DNA from 3 places in the Actimicrobium sp. CCI2.3 genome. Region 1 is predicted to be linked to each of the others. Evidence: predicted binding sites of a transcription regulator. Region 1 holds the regulator's gene; each other region holds the start of a gene.
The links. Region 1 encodes sigma-54, which starts transcription at its own class of promoters, with help from an activator protein. Its sites were predicted from a motif close to TGGCANGNAANCTGCTTT; they were not measured.
Positions count from the first base shown of each region.

Region 1 (4,212 bases):
GGCTGTCACTGATCGATGAGTTCACGCAGCGGGTGCGCGTGAGCAGGCCAGGCTGGTGTAAAGAAGTCCTCCACCATCGCCTCAGTGACGTGCGTCAGGTCGGCCGGTTGCCAGCGCGGCTGGTTGTCCTTGTCGATGACTACCGCACGAATGCCTTCGATGACTTCGCCTCGCGTAAATGCATGCCGCACCATCGTGCGCTCCATGCGCAGACAGCCTGCCAGATCCAGTGCGGCACCCAATCGCAACTGCCGCAAGGTCACGGCCATCATCAGCGGTGAGCGTTTCTGCATCGTCGCCAGGGTCGCTTGTGCGAACGCACACTCGTCACCGGCCAGTGAGTCGGCGATCTGCGTGACCGAATCGAATCCGAAATGCTGCGCAATGCGCGATTGATTCTGCGCCAGTTTGCTGCCCGCCGGATCGCAAGCGATGGCGAACGGTTCGGCATAGGCACGGATCGCTGCACGCAGGTCACCACCGGAAAACTGATCGACTAATTCCTGCAGGCCCGCCAAGGCACTGGACGGAAGGAACAGGTCAGCCAGTCCCGCATGGAGTGCATCGGCAGCCCCAATCATCTCGCCGGAGACCCCGAGGTAGGTGCCAAGTTGTCCTGCCGTGCGCGACAGGAAATAGCTGCCGCCAACATCCGGGAACAAGCCGATATTGACTTCTGGCATCGCCATTTTTGTTCGTTCGGTAACGATGCGAAGCCGGTTCTGCACACCGCTTTGCGCCAGCCCCATGCCACCGCCCATGACGATGCCGTCCAGTACGGCGATCCAGGGTTTCGGATAAAAATGGATCAGATGGTTGAGGGCATATTCTTCGGTGAAAAAATCTTCCAGCGCAGCACTGCCGCCTTGCGGGGTGGACGTACCGGCCTGATGGAAAAAGCGGATATCGCCACCGGCACAAAATGCTTTTTCGCTGCTGCCCCTGATCAGCACGGCGTGCACCGTCGCACTGTCGCGCCAGTCCAGCAGGATACGCGTCAGGTCGCGCACCATCGCGAGCGATAACGAGTTGAGGGCCTTGGGGCGATCCAGTGTGATCTGGCCGGTCGTGTTCTTGATCTGGGTGTCGATGAGTGCGGTCATGGTCGGGATTCGTATTCGGTTGTGCACAAGTCAATTGCATGAAATCAAAAAGGGCGCAATCAATGCGCCCTAAGTGGAATGTGCCAGTTTGCCCGGCAGCGGGTTCGATCAGGAGGAAACGATGGCAACAACCGGTTCAGGGATGTGCTTGATGGCGTCGTGCTGATGATCCTGCAATTTGGTTTTGTACTTGATGACCTGGCGATCGAGCTTGTCGATCAGCGCATCAATTGCGGCATATAAGTCCTCCGCAATACTCTCGGCGTGCAAGTCTTTGCCGCGCAGATGCAGGTTGATTTCTGCTCGCTGCCGCTTTTCTTTTTCCGGGAGTTTTTCTACCGTCAGGATGACGGCAATATCAATGACATGGTCGAAATGGCGCTTGATACGCTCAAGCTTGCTTTGCACATATTCACGAATGGCAGGGGTCACTTCGAGATGATGTCCACTGATTGTGAGATTCATACAGCGCTCCTTTGAATAATGCCGATGGAGGTTCGGAGCCGGACCCGCTACGGATGGGGTGCTTCGAACACAGCGACAGTACAACACGACAAATGAAACTACAGAAACTACAGAAACTACAGGGCCTTGCGCAGGTTGACGGGGGGAATTTTCAGGGCTTCGCGATACTTTGCGACCGTACGCCTTGCTACCACCATACCCTGTTCTCCCAGCATGTCTGCGATTTTACTGTCAGAAAATGGAATCTTCGGGTCTTCGGCTCCTATCAATTGTTTGATGAGTGCCCGTATTGCCGTTGAAGAGGCTTCACCGCCTGTTTCAGTGGCAACGTGGCTGCCAAAAAAATACTTTAGCTCGAACATGCCATGTGGAGTCAGCATGTATTTCTGGGTGGTCACACGGGAGATAGTGCTCTCGTGCAGACCGAGTGTATCAGCAATTTCGCGCAAAACAAGGGGGCGCATGGCGACCGCTCCATGCGAAAAAAAGTTCCGCTGTCGCTCCACGATGGCCTGCGCGACGCGCAGGATGGTGTCGAATCGCTGGCGCATATTTTTGATCAGCCACTTGGCTTCCTGCAGCTGTGACGTGAGCGATCCATCCCCTTTGCTTTGCTTGAGAATGTTGGCGTACATCGCATTGACCCGCAGTCGCGGCATCACATCATGGTTCAGCATGACCTGCCAGCCGCCCTTGGTGCGCTTGACGATCACGTCCGGCACCACGTAATCGGACGTACCGCCGCCGAAGATCGCGCCCGGATGCGGGTTGCACTGGCGGATCACACTTTGGGCTTCGCGCAGGTCTTCATCATCGCAGTCGAGGGCTTTTTTGAGCTTGCTGAAATCACGCTGCGCAAACAGTGTCAGATGGTTGTCGACGATGGCTAACGCCATGCGTCGGGTGACCATGGCGATGTCGGGGAAGCGCTTGATTTGCAGTGCCAGACATTCGGACGCATTGCGTGCGCCAACGCCGGGTGGATCGAAACTCTGTAGCAGTTTCAAAGCGATAGTCAGCTCTTCAGGCTCGATCTCCAGTTCAGCTGGCAAGCGCTCGAAGATGGCGTCTAGCGTGTCTTCGAGGTAGCCATTTTCATTGAGTGCATCGATCATCAATTCGACCAGTGCACGGTCGCGTTGATTGCTTACCGTGACGCGCATCTGCTCGAGCAAAAATTCACGTAGCGTCGATTCGTGCGCCTCAAGCTGGGGTCGCGCATCGTCGTCTTCCGGGGCTTTGGAAGTGCGCGCGACATCGTCGAAACTCCAGTCAGAATCGGTACTTGGCGTGGCGTCGCCGGCATCGACCTGGTCCGATGCCGGAGCGTCCGATTCGGATGGCGACGGTGCGGCGTTGGCGTCTTCGCTGGCACCTTGCTGGCGAATGCCATCGGCCCCGAGTGCGCCATCGGCCAACAGGCGCACCGAGTGATCGAGCGGATCGTCGAGTCGCTCCAGCAGCGGATTGTCGGTCAGCATTTGCTCGAGCTCCTGATGCAGTTCCAGTGTGGATAGTTGCAGCAGACGAATCGATTGCTGCAGTTGCGGGGTGAGCGCAAGATGCTGGGAGGTACGGAGCTGGAGGGATTGTTTCATCGTTGACTGTGCCTACATCCGGAAGTGTTCGCCCAGATAGACCCGTCGCACCGATTCATCGGCGATGATGGCATCCGGTCTTCCGCTGGCCAGTACCGCTCCCTGGTTGATGATGTAGGCGCGATCGCAGATGCCCAGTGTTTCACGCACGTTATGGTCGGTGATCAGGACGCCAATGCCGCGCTCTTTCAGGAAGCGCACGATGCGCTGGATTTCGATGACGGCAATCGGATCGACACCGGCGAACGGTTCATCGAGCAGCACGAAGCGCGGGTTGCTGGCTAGCGCGCGGGCAATTTCCACGCGTCGGCGCTCGCCGCCGGACAACGACAACGCCTGGTTGTCGCGCAGCTTCTCGATCTGCAGATCTTGCAGCAAGGTGTCGAGGCGCTCATTGATGACCTTCTTGGTCAATGACTTGCGCTGCTCGTCAACCTGCAGTTCCAGCACGGCACGGATATTTTCTTCGACGGTCAGCTTGCGAAAGACCGACGCTTCCTGCGGCAGGTAAGACAGTCCCAGCACTGCCCGCTGGTGGATCGGCAGACGCGAGATATCGACACCATCAAGGCGGATTTCACCGGCATCCGAAGGCACCAGGCCGACGATCATGTAGAACGAGGTGGTCTTGCCTGCACCGTTCGGTCCGAGCAAGCCAACCACCTCGCCGCTGGCGACATCGAGCGAGACATCGCTGACGACTTGCCGGATGCCATAGCTTTTCTTCAGGCCGGTGACGATGAGTTTGCTGCTGTTATCGATGAAGGAATCAGCAGGCGTCGCTAGGGCGTTGATCATTTTTGGGTGTCCGGAGTGGCGGGTGCGCGCGGCTGGATCACGGCCTTGATCCGTCCGGCACCGGCCTTGCTGTCCTGTCCTGCCGGCGTGTTATTGACCGAGAAAAATTCGCTGCGACTATCGTACGAAATGAATTCGCCTTCGACTTCGTCGGTTGGCGTCGTGCCATTGAGTCGGCGCATCTTCGCCCTTGAAAACAATTTGACCAGTTCGGTCTTGCCATCGTATTCGATGCGCTCGGCTTCTCC
Region 1 covers NZ_JASJWR010000011.1:27,401-31,612, forward strand. Annotated here, with positions in the region: gene QN370_RS08065 (enoyl-CoA hydratase/isomerase family protein) at 6-1,103, opposite strand; gene hpf (ribosome hibernation-promoting factor, HPF/YfiA family) at 1,212-1,568, opposite strand; gene QN370_RS08075 (RNA polymerase factor sigma-54) at 1,685-3,166, opposite strand; gene lptB (LPS export ABC transporter ATP-binding protein) at 3,179-3,964, opposite strand; gene lptA (lipopolysaccharide transport periplasmic protein LptA) at 3,961-4,212, opposite strand, start outside.

Region 2 (4,212 bases), on a different contig from region 1:
CGCCGATCTGGGTGGCTCCAGCGAGATCGGCAATCGTCCGCGCCACCTTCAGTACCCGATGGTAGGAGCGCGCCGACCAGTTCAGTCGCAACATGGCAGCCTGCAGCAAAGTGGCGGCGCTCGCGTCAGGCTGGCAATGGAGATCGACTTCGCTGGTTGTCAGCAAGTTGTTGGTCTTGTCTGCCCGCATTTTCTGGATATCGAATGCCCGCTTGACCCTCAGTGCAATGACGGCGGACGTTTCGCCTGCAGCGGGCTTTAGCAAGTCATCATGCGGCAGCGCCCCGACAAGGATTTGCATGTCGATGCGGTCGAGCAGCGGTCCGGAAATTCGGTTTTGATAACGTGCAACATTGTCCGGCGTGCAGCGGCACTGGCCCGACGGATGGCCGGCATAGCCGCAAGGACAGGGATTCATTGCTGCGATCAACTGAAAGCGTGCCGGAAAGTCGGCTTGCCGTGCGGCCCGGGAAATAGTGATGCGGCCTGATTCAAGCGGTTCGCGCAATACTTCAAGCACGCGACGATCGAACTCGGGCAATTCATCGAGGAACAGGATGCCGCGATGCGCCAGTGAAATCTCGCCCGGACGAGGCGTGCCCCCGCCACCAACCAGTGCCACGCCTGATGCAGTGTGATGGGGCGATCGGAACGGCCGGACCTTCCAGCGTGCCGCCGTGAATCCGCCCGACAGAGATTGCACTGCGGCCGATTCCAGCGCTTCGTCGTCGGTCATTGGTGGCAAGATGCCAGCGAAACGTGCAGCCAGCATGGATTTGCCGGTGCCGGGCGGACCGATTAACAAGGCACTGTGATTTCCTGCTGCGGCAATTTCCAGCCCGCGCTTGACTTGCAGCTGACCCTTGACATCGGAAAAATCAGGATGGACATCCAGTACCGGTGCAGCCTGACAGCAATGCCTGCCCAACCGGCTGACGCCGTCCGCAGCCGCGAAGTGCGCACAGACTTCCAGCAGGGAGCTGGCCGGATAGATCCGGGCGTCCTTGACCAGTGCTGCTTCGTCGGCATTGGATCGTGGCAAGATAAATCCACGTCGTGCGCGGCCCGGATCATCGCCGCGGTGCATTGCAAATGTCATGGCCAGCGCACCACGAATCGGTCGCAGTTCGCCGGATAACGAGAGTTCTCCGGCGAATTCGTAGTCATCGAGTTCGCCTGCGGGCATTTGCCCTGAAGCAGCCAGGATGCCTAATGCAATCGGCAAGTCGAACCGGCCCGATTCCTTGGGCAGGTCGGCAGGGGCGAGATTGACAGTAATCCGTCGGGCCGGAAATTCGAAGCGGGCGTTTTGCAGGGCGGCACGGACCCGGTCACGGGATTCCTTGACTTCGGTTTCTGGCAAACCAACGATCATAAAACTGGGTAGGCCATTGGCAAGGTGCACTTCCACAGTGACCTGGGGAGCCTGTATGCCTGCCAAGGCGCGACTTTTCAGTACGGCGAGACTCATGGTGGATCGCATTCTTGCTGGTGGTTTGGTTCGGATCGGTGCGATCGCGAGCAAGTTTGCAATGAGGAATGATGACGAATGTTGATGTGGCGCAGAGTCAGGCCGGATGGCGCAGGGCGCGCCATCCGGACCGGGTGATTATGCCGGTTTGTTCAACTGCGCTTCGAGTGCCGCTACCTGAATTTCCAGCGCTTCGAGTCGGGTGCGGGTTTTCTCCAGCACCTGTGCCTGAATATCGAATTCATCGCGGGTAACCAGGTCAAGCTTTGAAAATCCCTGCGTCATCATCGCTTTGACGTTCTTTTCTATGTCTTTGGCGGGTGAATTTTCGATGGCCTGGCTGATTTTGTTTTGCATGTCGCTAAAAAAGTTGCTCTTGTCCATATTTCTGCCTTTCCGGGTGCTGAAGCACCGTAACTGTGCACCTGTTGGTGAATCGCCACAAGTTGGTGCGGTTGAGTTAAAACTTGCGCTAATGTTGCGATGGCAAGGAATGATTATTTGTCGTTGTAACAATTTTTCGTGCCGAAAAAGGGTGGCACGAGTCCTGCTAATGTAGATCGAAAACTGCTGTGCCACTGCCTTTTTTATCCATAAACTTTTAACAGGGAAACAAAATGAAAAAACTACTTCTCGTCACGGCCATCGCAGCCACCTTTATGGGTAACTTTGCTCATGCAGAAGATGCCAAGCCGGACAACGAGCTGAGCTTCAATGCTGCATTGACTTCCGATTACCGCTACCGCGGTATTTCGCAATCCCGCCTGAAACCGGCCGTCTCTGTCGGTGCCGACTTCGTCAACAATCCGACTGGCTTCTATGTGGGTACATGGGCATCATCCATCAAGTGGATCAAGGATGCCGGCGGCAAGGGCGATATCGAACTGGATATCTACGCAGGCAAGCGCGGAGAAATCGTCAAGGATGTGTCGTATGACGTTGGCGTGCTGACTTACATTTACGCCGATAACCAATTGTCCCGCGTTGCCGGATTTGCAAATGCCAACACGACCGAGATTTATGGCCAGGTCGGCTACGGTCCTGCGTATGTCAAATATTCGAATGCAGTGACCGACACCTTCGGTAACGTCAACAGCAAGAATAGCGGCTATCTCGATATTGGCGCAAACATTGACATCGCCGAAGGCACGGTCCTGAATCTGCATGCTGGCCATCAGAAAATCAAGAACGGCTCTTTTTACAGCTACACCGACTACAAAGTCGGCGTGACAAAAGATTTCGGTTTCCTCAGCGGCAGCCTGGCCGTGATCGGTACCGATGCCAAAACGGGTGCTTACTCGACGCCTTCCGGCAAGGACAACGGCAAAACAGCCCTCGTCGTCGCCATCAGCAAAACTTTCTAATCGAGGCCAGTCATGAAACTGATTACCGCCATCATCAAACCGTTCAAGCTTGACGAGGTCCGCGAGGCTTTGTCCGCCATCGGCGTCCAGGGCATTACCGTCACCGAAGTCAAGGGTTTCGGTCGTCAGAAGGGGCATACCGAGCTGTATCGCGGTGCCGAATACGTCGTTGATTTCCTGCCGAAGACAAAAATCGAAGCTGCCGTGGATGACGACATTGTCGACCGCGCGATTGAAGCAATCGAAACAGCTGCCCGTACCGGCAAGATCGGTGACGGCAAGATTTTTGTCTACGATCTGCAGCACGTCGTGCGTATCCGCACCGGTGAAACCGGCAAAGAAGCCCTTTAAGGAGTTATTCATGAAAAAACAGTTTGCAAGCTTCCTGGCTGCCGGCGCGCTCTTGCTGGCGGTCGGTTTCGCACCTGCTGCAGTAGCCGCCGATGAAGTAGCCCCATCCAAGGTTGACGCGGCCGTTGTTGCTGTACCTGCCGCCGCCGCACCTGCTACTGCTGCTCCGGTTGCAGCAACAGCTGCTGCGCCCGCAGCAGGCGAATTGGCTGCGCCGGCTGCCGCAGCCGCTGTCGCACCCGTCCCAAACAAGGGTGATACGGCCTGGATGATGGTCGCCACCGCCCTGGTGATTCTGATGACGATTCCTGGCCTGGCGTTGTTTTACGGCGGTCTGGTCCGGTCCAAAAACATGCTGTCGATCCTGATGCAAGTCTTCACGATCTTCGCTGTGATTGTCGTCCTGTGGTGCATCTATGGCTACTCGCTGGCCTTTACCGAAGGCGGCGCATTCATCGGCAAATTCGATCGTCTGTTCCTTAACGGCATCTTCGATCCGGTCAAAGGTACGTTCGCTACTGCTGCAACCTTCAGCAAGGGTGTCGTGATTCCCGAGTTTGTCTTCGTGGTGTTCCAGGCGACATTTGCGGCAATTACCTGTGGTCTGATCGTCGGTGCCTTCGCCGAGCGCGCCAAGTTTGCAGCGGTGCTGATGTTCATCGTGATCTGGTTTACGTTCTCGTATTTGCCGATTGCGCACATGGTCTGGTTCTGGCCTGGTCCGGACGGTATCAAGGACGCGGCGTCGCTGGCTTCCGAGTCGGCCAAGGCCGGTTGGTTATGGCAAAAAGGCGCGCTCGACTTTGCGGGCGGTACCGTGGTGCATATCAACGCCGCTGTCGCTGGCCTGGTCGGTGCGTACGTGATTGGCAAGCGGGTTGGCTACGGCAAGGAATCGATGGCGCCGCATTCGCTGACAATGACGATGATCGGTGCCTCGCTGTTGTGGGTGGGCTGGTTCGGTTTCAACGCCGGTTCGGCACTGGAAGCTAACGATATCGCTGCATTGGCCTTCGTCAATACGCT
Region 2 covers NZ_JASJWR010000009.1:33,168-37,379, forward strand. Annotated here, with positions in the region: gene QN370_RS07020 (YifB family Mg chelatase-like AAA ATPase) at 1-1,471, opposite strand, end outside; gene QN370_RS07025 (accessory factor UbiK family protein) at 1,610-1,855, opposite strand; gene QN370_RS07030 (TorF family putative porin) at 2,089-2,835, shown strand; gene glnK (P-II family nitrogen regulator) at 2,848-3,186, shown strand; gene QN370_RS07040 (ammonium transporter) at 3,197-4,212, shown strand, end outside.
Region 2: the regulator sigma-54 is predicted to act here: its motif matches at 2,008-2,025, upstream of QN370_RS07030 (TorF family putative porin).

Region 3 (4,212 bases), on a different contig from region 1:
CACGCCCGACATCAGCGCATCATCGATCTGTTGCGGGCAAATGAAATGGATATGCGAATCGACGCCGCCGGCAGTGACGATCATGCCTTCGCCAGCGATGATTTCGGTCGCGCCGCCGATCGACATGGTGACATTCGGCTGGATGTCGGGATTGCCGGCTTTGCCGATGGCGGCGATGCGACCGTTTTTGAGGCCGATGTCGGCCTTGACGATGCCCCAGTGGTCGATGATGACGGCGTTGGTGATGACGGTATCCATCACGTCGGCATGGTTGCGCTGCGACTGGCCCATGCCGTCGCGGATCACTTTGCCGCCGCCGAATTTGACTTCTTCGCCGTAGGTCGCAAAATCCTTTTCGATCTCAATGAACAGTTCCGTATCGGCCAGCCGGACACGGTCGCCGGTGGTGGGGCCGAACATTTCGGCATAGGCTTGACGGGTCATCGAACTGAGTGGCGAGCTCATTTCAGCGCTCCCATCACTTTGGCATTGAAGCCATAGACTTCCCGCGAGCCGGCCAGATCGACCAGTTCGATCGTGCGTTGCTGGCCCGGCTCGAAGCGCACGGCGGTGCCGGCGGCGATGTGAAGGCGCATGCCGTAGGCCGCTTCACGATCAAATTGCAGCGCCGGATTGGTCTCGAAAAAATGGAAGTGCGAGCCGACCTGGATCGGTCGGTCGCCACTGTTGGCGACCACCACGGTGGCCGTGCGGCGACCGGCATTGAGGGCGATCTCGCCGGGTTCGATCAGCATTTCACCTGGAATCATGGCGGCCTCTAGGGTATCGGTTGGTGAACGGTGACGAGCTTGGTGCCGTCCGGGAAAGTCGCTTCGACCTGGATGTCGGGGATCATCTCGGCGATGCCTTCCATCACATCGGCGCGGGTCAGGATGCGGGTGCCGGCCGACATCAGTTCGGCCACGGTGCGGCCATCGCGTGCGCCCTCCATGATGGCGGCGCTGATCAGTGCGATGGCTTCCGGATAGTTCAGTTTCACGCCGCGTGCCATGCGGCGTTCGGCCAGCAGTGCTGCCGTAAAAATGAGCAGCTTGTCTTTTTCTCTTGGAGTCAGGTCCATGGGTTTGCCTTGGTAAGTGTTCAGGTATTCCAGATGCGCGGTACGACGGCTTCCCGCGCCAGGTGCAGCGGGCGCAGCGCCTGCCAGGCCTGCATCATCAGGGCGCGCGCGACCTCGCTGGAGTTGCCCAGATGGCGCACGACGAGGATGGCTTTCGTTTGCGTGATACCGACTTGCGGGCCGAGCTTCTCGCGCAGTGTCGTCAATGCGCTCGGCGTGATGGGTTTTCCGGCGACCAGCAGCGTCGCACAAACCGTCTTGCCAGCCAGTCCCAGCGGGCTGTGCATGATCGTGCCGGCACCCTCGATGCGTCCTTGCTCGAACCAGATCAGCTTGCCGTCGCGCCGTATCGTGCAGTGCTGTGCGATGGTGCCGGCGTTAAACGTTTCGCCGGAAGCAGTGCGGCCAAAGCAGAGGATATCGCAACCGAAATAGGTCGCGTCGCCGTGCAGCGTGATGGCGCTGTCGAGGTGAACGTGGGCGTTGTTGAAGAAGATGGTTTCTTGTGGCAGCCATTCCAGTGAGGCGCCGGCGGCGACGTCAAGACGCACGGTCTGGCGCGAGACATGGCCATTGGCGCGATACCACTTGGCGGCACCGGGTGTGCTGATGAAAACAGCGGCCTCGCGACCGACCCGCACCGCGATATCGAGCTGGTCACCGCCGACGACACCGCCCGGAGGATGGACAATGACGGCATGGCAGACCGAGGGATGTTCGGGATACAGCGCCTTCTGCACCCGCAGCGGCCCGACATGTTCGCGCTCGGTCAGGCGTGTGGTGCCGGCATCGTTGACGAAGCCGAGCGACAGGCGTGCTTGCCAATGGCTGCGCGGGAGGGAGGGTGAATGGCTGGCGTCGGGCATGTCGGGTATCGGAGTGTCGGTGCGGTAATCGCTTAGCAGTATATGTGCCAATCACGAATGTGCGATCCGCAGTGAGCCTGCTAATTTCCGGTGCGCGAACGCTTTGCGCCGGTGCGCGCTGGTGCCGAGATGGTACTTACTGTGAGATTGCGCATGAGCGCCATCGCATCCGTTGTTATGATGACGTTCCTATTTCTGCTGCGGCCTGCCATCCATGTTCGATTTTCTTTTCAAGCGCAAACCTAAAACTCCGCCAACTCCTGTTGTGGTGGTCGCGCCCATCGTGGTCGCGCCAACCGCTGCGCGCGAAGCGGCGATGACCGCTGCGAAAGCAGTGCAACACGACGAAGCGGCCAGTGTCGCCTTCCTGATTGCCTGCGATTTTGCTGATGCCCGCTTGCTCGCTGCGCAAGCTGTCCACTCCGTACCTGCCTTGCAGCAGGTGCTGGCGGCTACGCGCAAGACCGACCGGCGTGTCGCCAAGCTGATGCAGACGCGACTCGATCAACTCGACACACAGCGCAAGCTGCTGGCATTGGCCACCACCTGCATCGCCGATGCCGACCGACTTGCCAACGCAACGACATTAACGCCCAATCAGGTCAGCGAACTGGATCGTCGCTGGCAAGCACTGACGCTGGTGCCGGAGTCCGAGCAACAAGCGTTCGCGACAAGTCGCGCCACGTTGGGCATTCGCCTCGCCGCGCAAGCCACCTTGCAACGCGCCGTCCTCGACACGCTGGCCCAATTGCGCGCACTACCCGGCGAGCAACCTCCCGAGGTGGTGCGCGCCACACTGGACGCGCTGGTGGCATCGCTTGCCGACCTGCGCCTGTCGGCCGACATCGGGGCTGTCCCGAAACATTTGCTGGTCCAGTGCGACGAAGCCGCACAGGTGTTGCGCACGTCGCTGGTGGCGTTCGAGCAGCGCCACGCCGCGTCGCTGGCGCGTCTGGCCCTGCTGGAAGAATGGGAAGCGGCTGCGCCCGAGTCACTGCAAGAATCGACGTTGCGACGCGGCTGGCAAGGCGAGGTCGCGCCGGAGTGGCAGCAGCGCTTCGATGAATTACTGCAGCGCGTGATTGCTGCCCGGCCGGTCAAAGTGGCACCGGTGATGTCGGTACTGCCGGTGTCTGATCAGAAGCCGATTTTTATCGCGGCCTTGCAGTCGATGGAGCAGGCCCTCGAGGAGGGCAGTCTGCAAATCGCCTCGGAAGCCGACAAGCGCTTGCGTTCGCTTGATCTGCCCGCATTGCGTCCGAGCGAGGCCGAGGCCGCGCAATTGTCGCGTTTGCGCGCCGAACTGGGACGTCTGCAAGGCTGGGCGCGCTGGGGTGGCAATGTCTCGCGGGAAGAATTACAGAAAGCCGCCGAAGCCTTGCCCGAGCAAGCCTTGGCGATGGGCGAGCTGGCCAAGAAAATCGGCAGCCTGCGTGAGCGCTGGAAGTCGCTGGACGGGTCGGCCGGTTCTGCGCCGAAAGAGCTCTGGCATGGCTTCGATGCTGCCTGCACGGCCGCCTACGCGCCGGTCGCCGAGCACTTCGCCAGGCTGGCCGAAGAGCGCCAGGCCAACGTCGGGGTAGCAACCGACATGATCGCGGACATGCAACGCAATGCCGACGCGTTAGTCGGTGTCGAGCATCCTGACTGGAAAGCGGTGGCGCTGTTTTGCCAGCGCAGCCTGCAGAGCTGGCAGCGTCTGGGGCCGACCGAGCGCAAGGAAAAGAAGCGTCTCGATGCCGAATTCAATGCCGTGCTGCAGCGCCTGCGTGCGCCCCTGGATGACATCCGCGCAAGCGAAATCCGCGAGCGCGAACAGATGATCGCTGACGTGGTCGCGTTGTCGCCCAATGATCGCGGTGCACTCGATGCGTTGCGCGTTCTGCAGGATCGCTGGCAGGAACGCGCCAAAGCTTTGCCGCTGGAGCGCAATGACGAACAGGGACTGTGGACGAGGTTTCGCGCTGCCTGCGATACCGTTTTTGCGCGTCGCAAGGAAGCGGTTTCCGAAGCCGACGCTGGCCGTCAGGACAATCTGCACGCGAAGGAGGCGCTATGCGTTGCGCTGGAACAGGCTGGCGAACTGGCAATCCCGCAAGTGGTCAGCCTGCTGCGTGATACGGCGAGCGCCTGGCATCGCGCCGGCCCCGTGCCGCGTGCGGCAGAAAGCGCGATCGACACACGCTACCGACAGGCCGTCACCGCCTTGCAGCAACAGGTTGACCATGCGCAGCGCGCCAGTGATGCGCTGGCCAAGCAAGCGAT
Region 3 covers NZ_JASJWR010000013.1:45,156-49,367, forward strand. Annotated here, with positions in the region: gene ureC (urease subunit alpha) at 1-465, opposite strand, end outside; gene QN370_RS09290 (urease subunit beta) at 462-770, opposite strand; gene QN370_RS09295 (urease subunit gamma) at 779-1,081, opposite strand; gene QN370_RS09300 (urease accessory protein UreD) at 1,102-1,947, opposite strand; gene QN370_RS09305 (DUF349 domain-containing protein) at 2,162-4,212, shown strand, end outside.
Region 3: the regulator sigma-54 is predicted to act here: its motif matches at 1,980-1,997, upstream of QN370_RS09300 (urease accessory protein UreD).